3 regions of the Brevibacillus ruminantium genome follow, and region 2 is predicted to be linked to each of the others. Evidence: a T-box and tRNA genes for the amino acid it is inferred to sense, from the RefSeq annotation. Region 2 holds a T-box; the other regions hold tRNA genes.

Region 1 (5,932 bases), 2.2 Mb from region 2:
CTGGTTCACTATCGGTCGCTAGGTAGTATTTAGCCTTAGCAGATGGTCCTGCCAGATTCACACGGGATTTCACGTGTCCCGCGCTACTCGGGGTGGGTCTCGGAGAGACGCGCGTTTGGGCTACGCGACTGTCACGCTCTATGGTCAGCTTTCCCAAACTGTTCACCTACGCGCGTCTTTTGTAACTCCATGTGAGACGCCCCACAACCCCGCCAGGTAAACCTGACGGTTTAGGCTCTTCCGCGTTCGCTCGCCGCTACTGACGGAATCACTATTGTTTTCTCTTCCTCCGGCTACTTAGATGTTTCAGTTCACCGGGTCTGCCTTCTCGCCACCTATGTATTCAGTGACGGATACCATCCCATTACGAATGGTGGGTTTCCCCATTCGGAGATCCCCGGATCAAAGCGTGCTTACCGCTCCCCGAGGCTTATCGCAGTTCGCTGCGTCCTTCTTCGGCTCCTAGCGCCAAGGCATCCACCGTGTGCCCTTAGTAACTTAACCACATTTGGTTCGTACTAATAGTACTTACACTTTAAATATCCTTAGCAATTACATGCATTATCCAGTTTTCAAAGAACGACGACGCACAGGATGTGCTAGCGTCTGCGTTACCTCAGGACGAGGTGCTTTTAGCAGACGGTCCTTTGCGTCCGCCTGGCAACGTCCTACTCTCCCGGTCCCCTGCGGGACAAGTACCATCGGCGCTGGAGGGCTTAACGGCCGTGTTCGGTATGGGAACGGGTGTGTCCCCTCCGCCATCATCGCCAGACTCGTAGGATGCGGGTCGTTCTGCGTTCCGACAGGACGTCGGTGCTTTTAGCAGAACCTCCTTATAAAAAGGCATCCATGCTTATGAACTTGAAGGAAATGCATCCTTCAAAACTGAACAGCGAACGGGCGTTTTTCCTAGCCGATTTGATACTGCCTCTCTCGAGGGAGAGAACAGATATCTCCATAGAAAGGAGGTGATCCATCCGCACCTTCCGGTACGGATACCTTGTTACGACTTCACCCCAGTCATCTACCCCACCTTCGGCGGCTGGCTCCTTGCGGTTACCTCACCGACTTCGGGTGTTGCAAACTCCCGTGGTGTGACGGGCGGTGTGTACAAGGCCCGGGAACGTATTCACCGCGGCATGCTGATCCGCGATTACTAGCGATTCCGACTTCATGCAGGCGAGTTGCAGCCTGCAATCCGAACTGAGACTGGTTTTAAGAGATTGGCATACTCTCGCGAGCTAGCATCCCGTTGTACCAGCCATTGTAGCACGTGTGTAGCCCAGGTCATAAGGGGCATGATGATTTGACGTCATCCCCGCCTTCCTCCGTCTTGTCGACGGCAGTCTCTCTAGAGTGCCCAACTGAATGCTGGCAACTAAAGATAAGGGTTGCGCTCGTTGCGGGACTTAACCCAACATCTCACGACACGAGCTGACGACAACCATGCACCACCTGTCACCGCTGCCCCGAAGGGAAGCCCTATCTCTAGGACGGTCAGCGGGATGTCAAGACCTGGTAAGGTTCTTCGCGTTGCTTCGAATTAAACCACATGCTCCACCGCTTGTGCGGGCCCCCGTCAATTCCTTTGAGTTTCAGTCTTGCGACCGTACTCCCCAGGCGGAGTGCTTATTGCGTTAGCTGCGGCACTGAGGGTATTGAAACCCCCAACACCTAGCACTCATCGTTTACGGCGTGGACTACCAGGGTATCTAATCCTGTTTGCTCCCCACGCTTTCGCGCCTCAGCGTCAGTTACAGACCAGAAAGCCGCCTTCGCCACTGGTGTTCCTCCACATCTCTACGCATTTCACCGCTACACGTGGAATACCGCTTTCCTCTTCTGCACTCAAGCTACACAGTTTCCGATGCGAACCGGGGTTGAGCCCCGGGCTTTAACACCAGACTTACATAGCCGCCTGCGCGCGCTTTACGCCCAATAATTCCGGACAACGCTTGCCACCTACGTATTACCGCGGCTGCTGGCACGTAGTTAGCCGTGGCTTCCTCGTCAGGTACCGTCAAGGTACCGCCCTGTTCGAACGGTACTTATTCGTCCCTGACAACAGAACTTTACAATCCGAAGACCTTCATCGTTCACGCGGCGTTGCTCCATCAGACTTTCGTCCATTGTGGAAAATTCCCTACTGCTGCCTCCCGTAGGAGTCTGGGCCGTGTCTCAGTCCCAGTGTGGCCGGTCACCCTCTCAGGTCGGCTACGCATCGTCGCCTTGGTAGGCCGTTACCCCACCAACTAGCTAATGCGCCGCAGGCCCATCTGCAAGTGATAGCTTGCGCCATCTTTCCATTCCCTCTCATGCGAGAGAGAATCCTATCCGGTATTAGCATGAGTTTCCCCATGTTATCCCGAGCTTACAGGCAGGTTGCCTACGTGTTACTCACCCGTCCGCCGCTAGCCCCCGAAGGGACTCGCTCGACTTGCATGTATTAGGCACGCCGCCAGCGTTCGTCCTGAGCCAGGATCAAACTCTCCAATAAAGTTGAGTTGATTCATTAGCTTCAAAACATTTTGCTAGGCTTGTGATTTACTCACTATTAAAACGCTTCGCTGTTCAGTTTTCAAAGAGCATTTCTTTTCAACCATTCCGGTATATCATGTTGCGTTTTAAAAGTCAACAGCTTTTTTAGTGCTTGTAAACTTTTTTAATGCAACCTGTCATGGCCTTCAGCCCGACTACTTTGAGTCAGGAATTTCATCGTAACATTTCGCAGCGGACAAGTCAACCTTTTTTTGCTGCCTGTTCACTTGTTACTTTTTGAAGAGTCCCTTATTTGAAAGGGTCCATTAAGGACAGAAATTCATTCTAACAAACTCGTTAACTACAGTCAAATGAATTTGTTGGAAATTTGGTGCGGTCGGCGAGACTCGAACTCGCACGGGTCGCCCCGCCACCCCCTCAAGATGGTGTGTCTGCCAATTCCACCACGACCGCAAATCATAATGGCGAGCCTACCAGGACTCGAACCTGGGCACCTGGTTCCGGAGACCAGTGCTCTATCCTCTGAGCTATAGGCTCAAATTCATGGGGCGATCGATGGGACTTGAACCCACGAGTGCCGGAGCCACAATCCGGTGCGTTAACCCCTTCGCCACGACCGCCATATAAATGAGAGTTATTCAGTTCGTCTGGCAGGGGCAGTAGGAATCGAACCCACACCAAAGGTTTTGGAGACCTTCGTTCTACCTTTAAACTATGCCCCTATGGTAGCGGTGGAGGGGCTCGAACCCCCGACCTTTCGGGTATGAACCGAACGCTCTAGCCAGCTGAGCTACGCCGCCACAAATCAAGCTATAGAAAGTAATGGCGGAGGGAGAGGGATTCGAACCCCCGTGGGCTTGCACCCTAACGGTTTTCAAGACCGCCCCGTTATGACCACTTCGGTATCCCTCCGCAATAGAAAACAGGCTTTTTGTAAGCCCATTAGATATAAATGGAGCGGGTGATGGGAATCGAACCCACGCGACCAGCTTGGAAGGCTGGAGTTCTACCATTGAACTACACCCGCAAATATGGTGCCGGTAGAGGGACTTGAACCCCCACGGTTTCCCTCACGATTTTGAGTCGCGCGCGTCTGCCAATTCCGCCATACCGGCATCTATGAAATTACATGGTCGGGAAGACAGGATTCGAACCTGCGACCCCTTGGTCCCAAGCCAAGTACTCTACCAAGCTGAGCTACTTCCCGATACTATCTTTTTTGTAGTGCGGCCCCGAATACTATTCGGTCTACACTATTACGCTTCACTTTACTTTTGGGGTAAAGTGGCGTGCCCTGAGAGATTCGAACTCCCGACCTTTTGATTCGTAGTCAAACGCTCTATCCAGCTGAGCTAAGGGCACATAATGGATAAGGTGTCTGTCCCCGAGGGTGAACCCGGAACGGGTGAGAGACTGAATAACTTCAATGGAGCGGACGACGGGTCTCGAACCCGCGACCTTCGCCTTGGCAAGGCGACGCTCTACCAATTGAGCTACGTCCGCATGCTGTTTCATATATTTCCCTGAAAAGGTGTGCCTTTATACTGCAAAGCTTTCTCTTTGCCTTTTGAGGTAATATGGTGCGGTCGAGAGGACTTGAACCTCCACGGTGTTGCCACCACTAGAACCTGAATCTAGCGCGTCTGCCAATTCCGCCACGACCGCATATTCCCTTTAAAAAACTGGTGAGCCATGAAGGACTCGAACCTTCGACCCTCTGATTAAAAGTCAGATGCTCTACCAACTGAGCTAATGGCTCATACAACTGGTGGGGAGAGACGGATTCGAACCGCCGAACCCAGAGGGAGCAGATTTACAGTCTGCCGCGTTTAGCCACTTCGCTATCTCCCCAGTCATATGGTGGTGCCGGCGATAGGACTTGAACCCACAACCCCCTGATTACAAGTCAGGTGCTCTACCAATTGAGCTACACCGGCGTATTTTTTTTGAAAAGGTGGCTCGGGACGGAATCGAACCGCCGACACGAGGATTTTCAGTCCTCTGCTCTACCGACTGAGCTACCGAGCCAAGCTATTGGGTGCCATCGACCCCTGCGTCATCAAGGGTGAGAGGCCCATGACTTCTTTAGAAATGGCGGAGCTGACGGGACTCGAACCCGCGACCTCCGGTGTGACAGACCGGCGTGAACTCCAACTTCACCACAGCTCCATGTTTCGATAAAAAAATCGTTTGCACCCGACGGGTACTCTGATTCTACCTGGGCCAAGATATAATATCAAGTAATATCAAGGCTGTTCAGCAGAAAATTTGGTTGCGGGAGCAGGATTTGAACCTGCGACCTTCGGGTTATGAGCCCGACGAGCTGCCAGACTGCTCCATCCCGCGACGATATAATACTCTGCTTCCTGGTCTTTCTTCGAGGGTGAACCGTTACGTGAGATCCCGTATCGAAAGCTGCGAAGAAAGAATGGTGGAGGCTGACGGGATCGAACCGCCGACCCTCTGCTTGTAAGGCAGATGCTCTCCCAGCTGAGCTAAGCCTCCAAATACCCCTCAACAGTTGTTTTGGGGCCCCCGCAAAGTGCCTAATGTTGCTACAAGGCGTTCACTTTGCTTTGCGGGGTAGTATGGTGACCCATAGGGGATTCGAACCCCTGTATGACAGCGTGAAAGGCTGCTGTGTTAAACCGCTTCACCAACGGGCCATATCTATGGCGGATGGAGTGGGATTTGAACCCACGAGACGAGTCATCCCCGTCTACACGATTTCCAATCGTGCTCCTTCGGCCGCTCGGACATCCATCCATCTTGAGAATCCGGAAAAGGCGGGCGAATCATCTAGCCAGCCGTTAACCCCTCACGGAATTCCTATACTAGCATGGTTTCCGTTAAAAATCAATAGTTTTTTTCAATCACTCTTAAAGTTTTTTCAATCGAACTTAAAGAATGTAGTTGGCGTAAACGAATTCGACAAAGTGTAGTATAGCGATTTTAGGCTCCTGAATCAAGAAGGAAAATCAAAAAAATATAAGAAAGATTCATCACCATAACCCGTGCTAGACATTGAAAAAACGCAGATGTTCCTCTATCGTGGGAGTTGTCGAGACAACCACTGAAAAGGAGGAAATCTGCGTTGTGCCTTGATTTTAGCACAGACTTTGTCAGACTTCCATCATTCCATCTCACTCATTGGGAAAAAACAACGGAAACGGATTGGATCGCTGTTCTGGAACCGAATTCTGCTTGTTATCTTTGTCCGATCTGTCTCCGAGCCAGTACCAACCATGCCCGTCCTGGACGGCGTATTCTTCGTCATCGTTTCGTTCCTTCTTGGGGGACCGTCTGGGTATCCGTTCCCGTGTATCGCCAGCGCTGTGCGAGTTGTGGGCTTACATGGACAGTGGAATGGAACGGTATCCCGCCTCGAGGATTGGTCACCTCTGCTTTTCAAGAGATGGCGGTGGATATGTGC
Region 2 (5,932 bases):
CTCCTTCTGACACGCCTTCCCCACCTCCCCTGCTCTATGTAGACGTAAAAGGAAAGGTAAAGCAGCCTGGGCTGTACACCTTTCCGCAGGGTGCCCGCGTAGCGGATGCCGTGACCAAGGCAGGCGGCGTTTTGCCCGAGGGTGATGTAGAACGCATCAACCTTGCAGAGCTTTTGACAGACGGGAGTGCAGTCATCATTCCGGAGCGGGGAGCTCGATCAGCTTGCGAGCAGCAGGAGGTTCATTCAGCCTTGACTGCTCCAGCCTCGCCCATTACAGCGAACGGCCCATCAGCCTCTGGTGAGACGAAGGGCGTCAATCTGAATACTGCTTCGCTAGAAGAGCTGATGACGCTGCCGGGCGTAGGTGAAGCCCGGGCGAAAGCAATTCTACAGTACCGGAATGAAAAAGGCGGTTTTCGCTCTTCTGATGAACTCAAAAAAATCAGCGGGATTGGGGATAAGATGTACGATCGGATGAAGGACCAAGTCCGCGTAAAGTAAGGGTATGAACATTCAGGACCACTCATAGAATGGGATGAGAATGAGTGTAGGGAGGAAAATGATAATGGAAAGGATCGGCATAATCGGCACGGGCAGCATGGGCAGCATGTTGGCTGATGCACTGATTGCGTCCAAAGCCCTGTCTCCCAGCCAGTTGATCGTAACCAATCGCACTCCCGTCAAAGCAGAAGCCGTTGCGGAGCGTCATCCGGGCGTAACTGTGGCGACGAACAATACACAGGTGGCCAGGGAAGCCCGCATGCTCTTGTTATGCGTCAAACCGTTGGAATACAGCAGCATTCTGCTTGAGCTTCAAGAGGAACTGACTCCCCATCATCTGTTGATTACCATCACAAGTCCCGTCCAGTTGGAGCGTTTGGAAGAGCTCGTGTCCTGCGCTGTGGCAAGAGTGGTGCCCAGCATTACCAATGCGGCGGCAAGCGGTGTCTGCTTGTGTGAGTTTGGGACACGTATCACACCGGAGTTGCGCGAGAAAATTCTCTCACTTTTTTCTGCTTTCAGTCAGCCGATTGAGGTCCCGGAACAGTTTTTACGGATCTCCTCCGACATCAGCAGCTGCGGTCCTGCTTTTCTCAGCTATATCCTGAGAAACATGATTGACGATGCTGTCGAGGAGACTGGCATTTCCACCGAAGCCGCTTCCTATCTGGCCATGCAAATGGTGATCGGAATGGCCGAGCTGCTCAAAAAAGAGAGGTTTTCGTTGTCCACTTTGGAACAAAGGGTTTGTGTACCAGGCGGTGTCACCGGTGAAGGGTTGATCGCCTTGCAACAATCCGTGCCCGGTCTGTTTCGTCAGGTATACCAGCGCACCCACCGCAAATTTGCGGAAGATATTGAGGTTGTGAAACTCCAGTTGCAGCATGTGCCACCCTTCGAGCTTTCACCGAACAGGAGCTGATGTTCAGGTAGCAGTCGTTTTGTTTTTTGTGTCTCATGTCAGGTAAAAAAGAATGGAGCCACCTAATGATGGCTCCATTTCGTATGATAGGCGCAAATGTTAGTGCGCTCACACTTCTCTATTACTTTACGACGATATTGACGAGCTTGCCTGGTACAGCAATGACCTTCACGATTTGTTTTCCTTCAATAAGTTCTTTGATCGTCTCATTGCGGGAAGCCATCTCTTCCATTTGTTCTTTCGTCGCGTCAGCCGCAATCAGCAGCTTTTCACGGTTCTTCCCGTTGATTTGCAGAACGATCTCTACCTCATCGTCCACCAGCTTCGACTCATCGTACTGTGGCCATGGCTCATACGACAGCGTATTGCTATGGCCCAGTTTTTCCCACAGCTCTTCACCCAGATGCGGTGCAATCGGAGACAGCATCTTCACGAAGCCTTCCATGTAGGATTTGGGCAGAGCGTCTGCGCGGTATGCTTCGTTGACGAAGACCATGAGCTGGGAAATTCCTGTGTTGAAACGAAGACCCTCGTAGTCCTCCGTCACCTTTTTCACGGTCTGGTGGTAGACGCGCTCCAATGCCTTCACATCAGCTTTTGCAGAGATTTTGGTGTTCAGCGCACCATTGTCATCCACGAACAGTCTCCATACGCGGTCGAGGAAGCGGCGTGCGCCGTCCAATCCTTTTGTCGACCAGGCAATAGAGGCATCCAGCGGCCCCATAAACATTTCGTACAGGCGCAGCGTGTCGGCACCGTGACTGTTGATGATTTCATCCGGGTTCACTACATTGCCCTTGGATTTGCTCATCTTTTCGTTGTTCTCACCGAGGATCATGCCTTGGTTGAACAGCTTCTGGAACGGTTCCTTCGTCGGAACGACCCCGATGTCATAGAGGAACTTATGCCAGAAACGAGCGTAAAGCAGGTGGAGAACTGCGTGTTCTGCACCGCCGATATAGATATCGATCGGCAGCCATTCCTTCAATTTGTCCGGATCGGCAAACGCCTTGTCGTTATGCGGATCGATAAAACGCAGGAAGTACCAGCAGCTTCCCGCCCATTGTGGCATGGTATTGGTTTCGCGGCGGGCCTTCATGCCGGTTTCCGGATCGATGATATTGACCCAATCCGCAATGTTGGCAAGCGGTGATTCACCCGTACCGGATGGCTTGATTTCCTTCGTTTTTGGCAGAATTACCGGCAGTTCTTCTTCCGGAACCACTTTCATCGTCCCGTCTTCGAGATGGATGATCGGAATCGGCTCTCCCCAATATCGCTGGCGGCTGAACAGCCAGTCGCGCAGGCGGAAGGTTACTTTCCGCTTTCCTTTGTTGTTTGCTTCCAGCCACTCAATCATTTTGCTGATGGCCTGCTCTTTGTTCAGTCCGTCCAAAATGCCGGAATTGATATGCTCACCGTCACCGTCATACGCTTCCTTGGACACATCGCCGCCGCGGATGACTTCCTTGATCGGCAGGTTGAACTTTTGTGCAAACTCGTAGTCACGCTCGTCATGAGCCGGTACTGCCATTACGGAACCAGTACCATAGCTGATCAGGACGTAATCGGCAACCCAGATCGGCAGTTTTTCTCCATTGACCGGGTTGATGGCGTACGCCCCGGTAAACACTCCGGTTTTGTCCTTCGCCAGATCGGTACGCTCCAGATCACTTTTGTGTTTGGCTTGCTCCAGATAGTCCTCCACTGCCTGCTTTTGTTCTGGCGTGGTAATTTTCTCTACCAGCTTGTGTTCAGGTGCCAGCACGGCAAACGTCGCACCGTACAGGGTATCCGGACGGGTTGTGAAGACGGTGAAGGTATCATCATGTCCCTCGATGGAGAACACGACCTCCGCCCCTTCAGAACGGCCGATCCAGTTGCGCTGCATTTCCTTGATGCTCTCCGGCCAGTCCAGCTCCTCCAGATCTTCCAGCAGACGATCTGCGTACTTGGTGATCCGCAGCACCCACTGCTTCATTGGACGGCGTTCTACCGGGTGTCCACCGCGTTCACTTTTTCCGTCGATGACTTCTTCATTGGCAAGCACGGTTCCCAGAGCAGGGCACCAGTTTACCGCTACCTCGTCGATATAGGCCAAGCCATGCTCATACAGCTTGGTAAAGATCCATTGCGTCCATTTGTAGTAGTGAGGGTCGGTTGTGTTGATTTCGCGATCCCAGTCATAGGAAAAGCCCAGCGATTTAATCTGGCGGCGGAATGTATTGATATTGCGCTCGGTGAATTCAGCCGGGTCATTTCCAGTATCCAGCGCATATTGCTCTGCAGGCAATCCAAATGCATCCCAGCCCATCGGATGCAGAACGTTGTAGCCCTGCATACGCTTCATCCGGGACAGAATATCCGTAGCGGTGTAGCCTTCCGGGTGACCGACGTGCAGCCCTGCACCAGAAGGATAAGGAAACATGTCAAGGGCGTAGAACTTTTTCTTGCCCGAATCCTCCAGTGTCTTGAAGGTTTTATTTTGCTCCCAGTACTGCTGCCACTTCTTCTCAACTTCATGATGATTGTAAGCCATTGATACGCACTCCTATCATTGATTCATAAAAATGCCAAAAAATGTAAAAACCTCCCGCCCCAATCGAGATCCGAAAAGGGACGAGAGGATCATTTATTCTCCCGCGGTACCACCCAGGTTGGTGAACATTGGCAGACAATCGATCGTCCACTTGTATGAACAAAAGGGATCAATCCTGTTGTCTGAGATCTAGCTCACCCGCTTACATTTCCGTATCGTGGATCAGACGCTCCTCCTTACACAACCAGTCAAGAAGACGGTCTTCAGGAACAGTGCTTCGAGGCGAGTTCGGAAAGGGACGGATTGACTTTCACCGGCCGTCAACTCTCTTGGACCGTTTCACTTTCGTACTACTCCTCTTCGACGCATTGTCGATATACGATTTTAATCCGATTATAGACAATCCATGCCAATCATGTCAACGTTATGGACGACGTGCAAGAAAAAACAAACGCTCGCTCGTCTCGTGGGGAGGCAGATCCGTAAAATCTGCCGTCAGCTCCACGTCGACAAATCCTGCCTCTCTCAGCCATTTGACAATCTCATAGGGTTGGTAGGCACGCTGCTCATGCACCTCTTCCACACGCTGGTACAACCCGCTTTCCAGCTCCAGAAAAAAGGTGAGTTCATGCGTAACCTCCATGCGAAGCGGATCGCAAAAACATTGCCAAATGTACGAAATCTCGTCCTCCGTCAAGGTAAACGTCTGATCGCCAAAGCTGTGCAGAACTTTGTATGGACTGTGGACATCAAACAGAAAGGTGCCGCCAGGCTGAAGATGGGCAAAGACGCGGGAAAAGGTTTGCTGCACATCGTCCTCCTCCGTCAGATAACTGAGCGAATCACAGAAGGAGATAATGCTGTCAGCCTGAGGCAGTTCCAGTTCGCGCATATCCTGCTCGACCCAGGTGACACTCACCTGCTCCCGTCTCATCTTGTCGTAGGCGACCGCCAGCATCTCGGCAGACAGATCAACACCTGTCACCCGATACCCTCGCTTGGCCAGTGGAATGGCGATACTGCCCGTTCCACAGCCAAGGTCCATTATACGCTGCGGCTTCCCTTTTTTGACCCATACTCCCTCCGCCCAATCGAGCCACTGCGGATAGGGGGAATCGGCCATCAACCGGTCATAGACGGTTGCCATCTGACCGTATGCCATCGCTCTCAGCCTTCCTCTCCAAAGGTGACGAGCGGCGCTTCCGCCCAGAGACGCTCGAGGTTGTAAAACTCCCGATCTTCCCGATGGAATACGTGAATGACCACGTCCCCCAGATCAACCAATACCCAGCGGCCTTCGTCAGCGCCTTCAATCCCCCGTACGTTGTAGCCGTTTTTATGTGCCCGATCACGAATTTCTGTAACGATCGCCTGTACCTGGCGTTCATTGTTGCCGTGACAAATCATGAAATAATCGGCAATCACAGACAGCTTGCTGATATCCATAATCACGAGATTTTCTGCCTTTTTCTCTTCTGCTGCTTTTGCCACCAGACGCGCCAGGGCCTCCACTGTTTTTACCATCTGACTCCTCCTCATGTATCCAGCCGGGATACGAGATCGTTGTATGCCAACAGCGTCAAAGGAAACACTGTTTTTTGCTTCTTGATCAAGAACTTGATGGTGCCGCCAAAGGCAGTCGCCAAAGCCCTGTCCAGATCTTTCTGGGCCAATTCCCGGATTTTGTCCACACCGGAAAAATCCCGCCCCGGTTCTATATAGTCTGCCACACAAACAATTTTTTCTAACAAGGTCATACCGGGCCGTCCTGTCGTATGATAGCGGACTGCCTGAATCACTGCCGGGTCTGTGACATTCATCTCCGACTGGATGACAATGGCTCCGGCAAACGCATGCCACAGCTCCTTGTCCCCGTTTAACAATTCGTCTGGCAAATCATGGCGGACGAGGATATCCCGCTGCTGATCAACAGGCCAGCATTTGCAATAGTCATGCAGGAAACCCGCC
Region 3 (5,932 bases), 1.8 Mb from region 2:
TCTGCTGCATGTGGCCTACCGATCTCGCTCATTCTACGAGTCATCTCCGAATATTGATCGGGCGACCTCCTGAGCTGCTGCACGATTGCTGGTATCTGCTCGACGCTTTGAGCAAACAAAGCCGCTTGTTGGTCGAGAAGGAAGGCAGCATTTCGCTGTTCCTGTCCAGGAAGCGGATGATGCAGGATCAGCGGAGTTCTGACCGCCAGCGCCTCCGCACAGCTAATTCCTCCTGGTTTGGTGATGAAAACGTCAGCGGCCGCCATCCATTCCCAGATGCTTTCCTCATAGCCTTTGACGACAGTCACATGTGGAGAGGGGCCAGACAACGTCTCGGCTGCTTGACGCAAACGCTCCTGGAGCTCTGTGTTCCTCCCCGTAATCACAACAATCTGCAAAGGCTCTGTCTCCCCGAGCAACCCCTGCAATACCTCCTCCATGGCCCCATAGCCCCCTTCCCCTCCGCTGAGCAGGACGGTAAAATGCTGTGGATGCAGGCCGAGAGACTCCTTCCACTTCGCTTTTTCACGTTTTGATGATGAGTAAAAGTTACGGCGAATCGGGATACCGGCGTGTAAAATCGGAGTGGTTTGCATAGCGGGATGAGAGCGAATTTCGTCTTCAAGCTGTGGATGAGCGAGGATATAGGCATCCGCCTGGGGATGAATCCAGAAGTGATGAACACAAAAGTCTGTCGGCACGCCTACCAGTCGGAACGGCTTTGTGGCTTTTTGCTTCGCTTCGGCCAGGGCAGCAAAGCAGTAGGCATGGGTCGCGACGACGATATCCGGAGCTTCCTGCTCGATCCATGATGTCAGTATTTTTCCTGACAGCCAGCTTGCGAGCGGCTTTTTACATGCTGCCGCCCATGCGCCATGATGGTCATGCATTCGTTGCCAGAGCCACGGACTGTATCGCAGCATCTTCAGATAAAAAAAACGGGACATTTCCCGTAACGCTGGACTGGCTGTTTGAAGACCCCAGACAATATCGACATGAAGATCCGAATGAATATGCTTTAGCGCTTCAACCAGAGCTTCGGCAGCCATCCGGTGCCCGCTGCCTGCCCACTCTTCTGTAACCACCAGAATCCGTTTTTCTTTCATCGCGTGTCACCTGCCGTTTCTGCTTCTCGTGGCAGGTACCTGCGCAGCAGTTCTTCTTTGGACATATACACACGTTTTAAAGGCACTTCATGTTTCCAGGTCTTGAGTCTGCCTTTTCCATCCGGGTGAATCAGGCGCAACATAATTTTTAAATACCATCGCTTGTAACGAAAAAACCAGTTCATCGGAACATCAGAAATCGAAAAGCCGAGTGGTTCTACTCCTTTGTTCAGCATGGTTGTGCCGACAATCCCTTTGATGACATCCTGTTCCTCCATGGCATTGAGATAGCTGGCTAATTGCGGCAATGAGCGGAGAATCTGTTGCCTTAGCAACAAGGCTATCCTCAGATCATTCTTCACCCCACTGCAGAGCGTCGCAAAGTAATAATTGTGGATGTGCAGCTTCAGGATCAGGTCACCTGCGGAAATCATGCGATTGTCTGACGTGACGAGCGGCTCACCTCGATATCGCAAACGGACAATCCGAAAGATGTTGTTCTCTTTTTCGATATACTGAAGACGCGTACACCGTTGATAGAGCTTGTCCCAAATCCCCCACAATCTCAAGAGGCCCGTGTTCATCCTTTAATCGGATCCTTTCATGCAGTGTTTTCCTCATACATGTAGTATGCCCGAACCTCTACTCTGAAAACACACAGACGCTGCCGTTGTCCTGCGCCGTTTAGTCCAACGCTTTCCGGCAGCGCCCCAGTAAAACAATGCCAATGGCCACGAGCATGGGTACCCAGGCATGATTCCACAACAGTGGGTTTATCATTTTCCATACATAGGGGTCGTCCAGGATCATCTCTGTTGCCGTATAGGCCAAGACACCCCCTCCGAGCAAGACCAGGCTGGGAAAACGATTTAACAAGCGGGCGACAAAAGAACTTCCCCACATCAGCAAGGGGATACTCAGTCCCAAACCTATGATAATAAGCAGGTAATTTCCGTCGGCAGCTCCACCTACTGCCAGTACATTGTCCAGGCTCATGATGACATCCGCCAAAATAATGGTTTTAATTGCCTGTCCTTTGCTTCGGTTGGAAGAAACCTCGGTCGTCTCTTCTTGACCGCCAAACATCAATTTCCAGGCAATCCAGAAGAGAAGCAAGCCACCTGCCACTTTTACGAGAGGAATGTCCAATAACAGCGTCGTTACACCCGTCAACAAGATACGAAGCAGAATCGCTCCCAGTGAACCAATGTAGATTGCCTGATTTCTGTCTTTGGCCGGCAAACTTCTGCAAGCCATTCCGATCACAACCGCATTGTCACCGCTTAACACCAAGTCAATCAGGAATATCTGGAAAAAGCCGACCCAAAATTGCGTGTCCATTGCCCCTCCTGTTTCCCTCATCTGTTTGTCCTTCTTAACTCTATGCGGCTGCATGTCCCCTCATGAACGCTTTTCCTTCCGAAAAGTGGCGAGATTACTCGGAATTTGTTGAACGGAAATTCCAAAAAAAAGCAAAATTCTGCCCTATTATAGGAGATATATACCTTGTCTTTCAGGGTATCCTTCCGTACGATTAGGATTGGGGTGGGATAAGATATGGTGGAAGCTGTCTCTCTAAACCTTCGAAGTGTATCGCAAAAGATTTTGGATATGGTACCGATGATTACCACGCAGTGGCTGCAAGAGATTGCCTTTAGTATGGAATCGCAGTTGACGATCCCTCGGGATTTTGCTGAAAAGCGGACGGTGCTGCTGGCACGTTATCTCGTGGAAGATGTCGAGGAAGACATGCAAAACTGGTGTCTAGATATGGGAAAATGGCTGCGCGAGCAAGAATATCCATTCTCCTCCATACTTCGAACCTATCAGTTGTACCGGAATGTTTTCTGGCGGGTCATCAGACCTGAGCTTCAAGGGTGGTCGTTGACATCCGACCATATGCTTTACCTGGAGACACAGCTTGGAAAAGCGATGGATGAAAGCGTTTTTTGGGCCGTCTACCACTTCGAACAAATGATGAACAAAGAGCTTGTCCAAAAAGAAGAAACCATCTCTTATCTGCACAATGATAAACTGACCATGCTTGGGAAAATTGCTGCGAACATGGCCCATGAGCTTCGCAACCCCTTATGTGCAATCGAGGGTTTTTTGAAGCTGATCGCCGAATCTACGCGTAACCAGGACAAGCTCCAGTCCTATATTCAGGTCGTGATGCATGAATTCGAAAATTTGCATCGGCAAATCACTGGCTTTCTCAGCTTTTCCAAAAAGCCGATCCTGGATGAGATCTTTAAAACCGTCGATATTGAACATCTTTTGTTTGAGGTAGAGCTGCTCATAACGCCGCGGCTTCTCGCCGAGAACATTTTGTACGAGCAACAGATAGAGCCGTGCTTGCTAAATTGCTACGAGGAGGGGTTTAAGCAGGTCGTCGTCAATCTCTTGACCAACGCCATTGACGCCGTCCAGAGAAGACCTGAGAAGTGGATACGGGTGAAGACAGTCTGCGAGGATGGCTGGGTGACGCTTCTGGTCGAAAACAACGGGGAAATGATCCCTCCTGACATCGTGGAAAGCCTGTTTCAGCCGTTCTTTACCACGAAACAAAATGGAACGGGAATTGGCTTATCCATTTGCAAAAACATAATCGAGAAGCATAATGGAACGATCTCCTGTGAGTCTGATCCTGAATCTACCCGTTTTATCGTGACTTTGCCTTTGGTGTAATCGCTCTTTCGAATGGTTGACTCGAAAGAGCTTTTTTTCAGAAAAAATGCCCTCTGTTCTTCAGAGGGCGAGGCAAGAGATCCGTTTACCTATTCAGTAAGCGATCTAGCCTAACTCTACACGAAAACATATGTTTCTACCACCCACAATCTTTTGACAGATTTCGACAATCCTCTTTCTCGTTGAGGTATTGCGGTGCATTCTGTCGATCTGTGGTTAAAACAGGTCAATAGGCCTATATCGAGTTATAGAATGGTCACCATTTGCCTGAAACGAAAAAAAAGCAGTTGCCCTTTGGAGGCACTGCTTTTTATGATGGAGCGGGTGATGGGAATCGAACCCACGCGACCAGCTTGGAAGGCTGGAGTTCTACCATTGAACTACACCCGCAAAATGAATATCTTGAGGATCAACATGGTACCGAGGACCGGGCTCGAACCGGTACGGGAGATACTCCCGACAGATTTTAAGTCTGTTGCGTCTGCCAATTCCGCCACCCCGGCAAAACTATGGTCGGGAAGACAGGATTCGAACCTGCGACCCCTTGGTCCCAAGCCAAGTACTCTACCAAGCTGAGCTACTTCCCGATACTACCTTTTTTGTTGTGTGGCCCCGAAAAGTATTCGGAGTTCTCTACAACGCTTCACTTTACTTTTGGGGTAAAATGGCGTGCCCTGAGAGATTCGAACTCCCGACCTTTTGATTCGTAGTCAAACGCTCTATCCAGCTGAGCTAAGGGCACATAATGGATAAGGTGTCTGTCCCCGAGGGTGAACCCGGAACGGGTGAGAGACTGAATAACTTCAATGGAGCGGACGACGGGTCTCGAACCCGCGACCTTCGCCTTGGCAAGGCGACGCTCTACCAATTGAGCTACGTCCGCATGCTGTTTCATATATTTCCCTGAAAAGGTGAGCCTTTATACTGCAAAGCTTTCTCTTTGCCTTTTGAGGTAATATGGTGCGGTCGAGAGGACTTGAACCTCCACGGTGTTGCCACCACTAGAACCTGAATCTAGCGCGTCTGCCAATTCCGCCACGACCGCATATTCCCTTTAAAAAACTGGTGAGCCATGAAGGACTCGAACCTTCGACCCTCTGATTAAAAGTCAGATGCTCTACCAACTGAGCTAATGGCTCATATAACTGGTGGGGAGAGACGGATTCGAACCGCCGAACCCAGAGGGAGCAGATTTACAGTCTGCCGCGTTTAGCCACTTCGCTATCTCCCCAGTCATATGGTGGTGCCGGCGATAGGACTTGAACCCACAACCCCCTGATTACAAGTCAGGTGCTCTACCAATTGAGCTACACCGGCAAATGATTATGTGATTTGTTTCAATAAATACTTCTTTGAAATGGCGGAGCTGACGGGACTCGAACCCGCGACCTCCGGTGTGACAGACCGGCGTGAACTCCAACTTCACCACAGCTCCATATTTGTTTGCACTCAAGTGCACTGCCATCTTACTTGGTCAAGCGGCAACTCAGCATTGTTCAAGTAGATGATTTGGTTGCGGGAGCAGGATTTGAACCTGCGACCTTCGGGTTATGAGCCCGACGAGCTGCCAGACTGCTCCATCCCGCGTCGATCAGGACGATCAAATGTCAGTGTTGCGACGCACACGAGGTGCCAGTGTCGGCGTTGTCAACAGGACGTTGACGCTTATAGCCGACCCACAGGACGTGGCGCTTTTAGCTGACCATCCTCTTTTAAAAGAAGTGGTGGAGGCTGACGGGATCGAACCGCCGACCCTCTGCTTGTAAGGCAGATGCTCTCCCAGCTGAGCTAAGCCTCCAGATACCCCTCAACATTTGTTTTGGGGCCCCGCAAAGTACTCGGTGTTGCAACAAAGCATTCACTTTACTTTGTGGGGAAGTATGGTGACCCGTAGGGGATTCGAACCCCTGTATGACAGCGTGAAAGGCTGCTGTGTTAAACCGCTTCACCAACGGGCCATTGCAAAATAGATGATGGTGCTCCCGACAGGAATCGAACCTGCGACCTCTTCCTTACCATGGAAACGCTCTACCTACTGAGCTACAGGAGCGAATGGATGGCTCCTCGGGAGGGACTCGAACCCCCGACCGATCGGTTAACAGCCGATTGCTCTACCAACTGAGCTACCGAGGAACAAT

What was found. A T-box is a leader RNA that pairs with one kind of tRNA and senses whether it is charged. The one in region 2 lies ahead of leuS (leucine--tRNA ligase), so its partner is inferred to be a tRNA-Leu.
Region 1: it has a tRNA-Leu gene. The T-box ahead of leuS (leucine--tRNA ligase) is inferred to sense a tRNA for this amino acid. The anticodon was not compared.
Region 3: it has a tRNA-Leu gene. The T-box ahead of leuS (leucine--tRNA ligase) is inferred to sense a tRNA for this amino acid. The anticodon was not compared.

The regions. Positions count from the first base shown of each region.
Region 1 covers NZ_CP098755.1:58,416-64,347, reverse strand. The annotation lists rRNA gene NDK47_RS00420 (23S ribosomal RNA) at 1-504, opposite strand, end outside; rRNA gene rrf (5S ribosomal RNA) at 656-772, opposite strand; rRNA gene NDK47_RS00410 (16S ribosomal RNA) at 962-2,497, opposite strand; tRNA gene NDK47_RS00405 (tRNA-Leu) at 2,868-2,952, opposite strand; tRNA gene NDK47_RS00400 (tRNA-Arg) at 2,962-3,036, opposite strand; tRNA gene NDK47_RS00395 (tRNA-His) at 3,044-3,119, opposite strand; tRNA gene NDK47_RS00390 (tRNA-Trp) at 3,148-3,221, opposite strand; tRNA gene NDK47_RS00385 (tRNA-Met) at 3,223-3,299, opposite strand; tRNA gene NDK47_RS00380 (tRNA-Ser) at 3,323-3,411, opposite strand; tRNA gene NDK47_RS00375 (tRNA-Gly) at 3,453-3,526, opposite strand; tRNA gene NDK47_RS00370 (tRNA-Leu) at 3,532-3,614, opposite strand; tRNA gene NDK47_RS00365 (tRNA-Pro) at 3,630-3,706, opposite strand; tRNA gene NDK47_RS00360 (tRNA-Arg) at 3,785-3,861, opposite strand; tRNA gene NDK47_RS00355 (tRNA-Gly) at 3,927-4,002, opposite strand; tRNA gene NDK47_RS00350 (tRNA-Leu) at 4,078-4,164, opposite strand; tRNA gene NDK47_RS00345 (tRNA-Lys) at 4,183-4,258, opposite strand; tRNA gene NDK47_RS00340 (tRNA-Tyr) at 4,266-4,350, opposite strand; tRNA gene NDK47_RS00335 (tRNA-Thr) at 4,361-4,436, opposite strand; tRNA gene NDK47_RS00330 (tRNA-Phe) at 4,455-4,527, opposite strand; tRNA gene NDK47_RS00325 (tRNA-Asp) at 4,592-4,668, opposite strand; tRNA gene NDK47_RS00320 (tRNA-Met) at 4,769-4,845, opposite strand; tRNA gene NDK47_RS00315 (tRNA-Val) at 4,929-5,004, opposite strand; tRNA gene NDK47_RS00310 (tRNA-Glu) at 5,089-5,165, opposite strand; tRNA gene NDK47_RS00305 (tRNA-Ser) at 5,173-5,265, opposite strand; gene NDK47_RS00300 (ISL3 family transposase) at 5,594-5,932, shown strand, end outside.
Region 2 covers NZ_CP098755.1:3,502,553-3,508,484, forward strand. The annotation lists gene NDK47_RS17310 (ComEA family DNA-binding protein) at 1-503, shown strand, start outside; gene comER (late competence protein ComER) at 568-1,425, shown strand; gene leuS (leucine--tRNA ligase) at 1,547-3,964, opposite strand; T-box leader at 4,038-4,337, opposite strand; gene NDK47_RS17325 (class I SAM-dependent DNA methyltransferase) at 4,389-5,126, opposite strand; gene rsfS (ribosome silencing factor) at 5,132-5,488, opposite strand; gene yqeK (bis(5'-nucleosyl)-tetraphosphatase (symmetrical) YqeK) at 5,500-5,932, opposite strand, start outside.
Region 3 covers NZ_CP098755.1:1,687,070-1,693,001, reverse strand. The annotation lists gene NDK47_RS08205 (MGDG synthase family glycosyltransferase) at 1-1,106, opposite strand, end outside; gene NDK47_RS08200 (YkoP family protein) at 1,103-1,690, opposite strand; gene NDK47_RS08195 (TerC family protein) at 1,791-2,447, opposite strand; gene NDK47_RS08190 (sensor histidine kinase) at 2,664-3,794, shown strand; tRNA gene NDK47_RS08185 (tRNA-Gly) at 4,111-4,184, opposite strand; tRNA gene NDK47_RS08180 (tRNA-Leu) at 4,210-4,297, opposite strand; tRNA gene NDK47_RS08175 (tRNA-Pro) at 4,305-4,381, opposite strand; tRNA gene NDK47_RS08170 (tRNA-Arg) at 4,460-4,536, opposite strand; tRNA gene NDK47_RS08165 (tRNA-Gly) at 4,602-4,677, opposite strand; tRNA gene NDK47_RS08160 (tRNA-Leu) at 4,753-4,839, opposite strand; tRNA gene NDK47_RS08155 (tRNA-Lys) at 4,858-4,933, opposite strand; tRNA gene NDK47_RS08150 (tRNA-Tyr) at 4,941-5,025, opposite strand; tRNA gene NDK47_RS08145 (tRNA-Thr) at 5,036-5,111, opposite strand; tRNA gene NDK47_RS08140 (tRNA-Asp) at 5,153-5,229, opposite strand; tRNA gene NDK47_RS08135 (tRNA-Met) at 5,305-5,381, opposite strand; tRNA gene NDK47_RS08130 (tRNA-Val) at 5,517-5,592, opposite strand; tRNA gene NDK47_RS08125 (tRNA-Glu) at 5,676-5,752, opposite strand; tRNA gene NDK47_RS08120 (tRNA-Thr) at 5,769-5,844, opposite strand; tRNA gene NDK47_RS08115 (tRNA-Asn) at 5,852-5,927, opposite strand.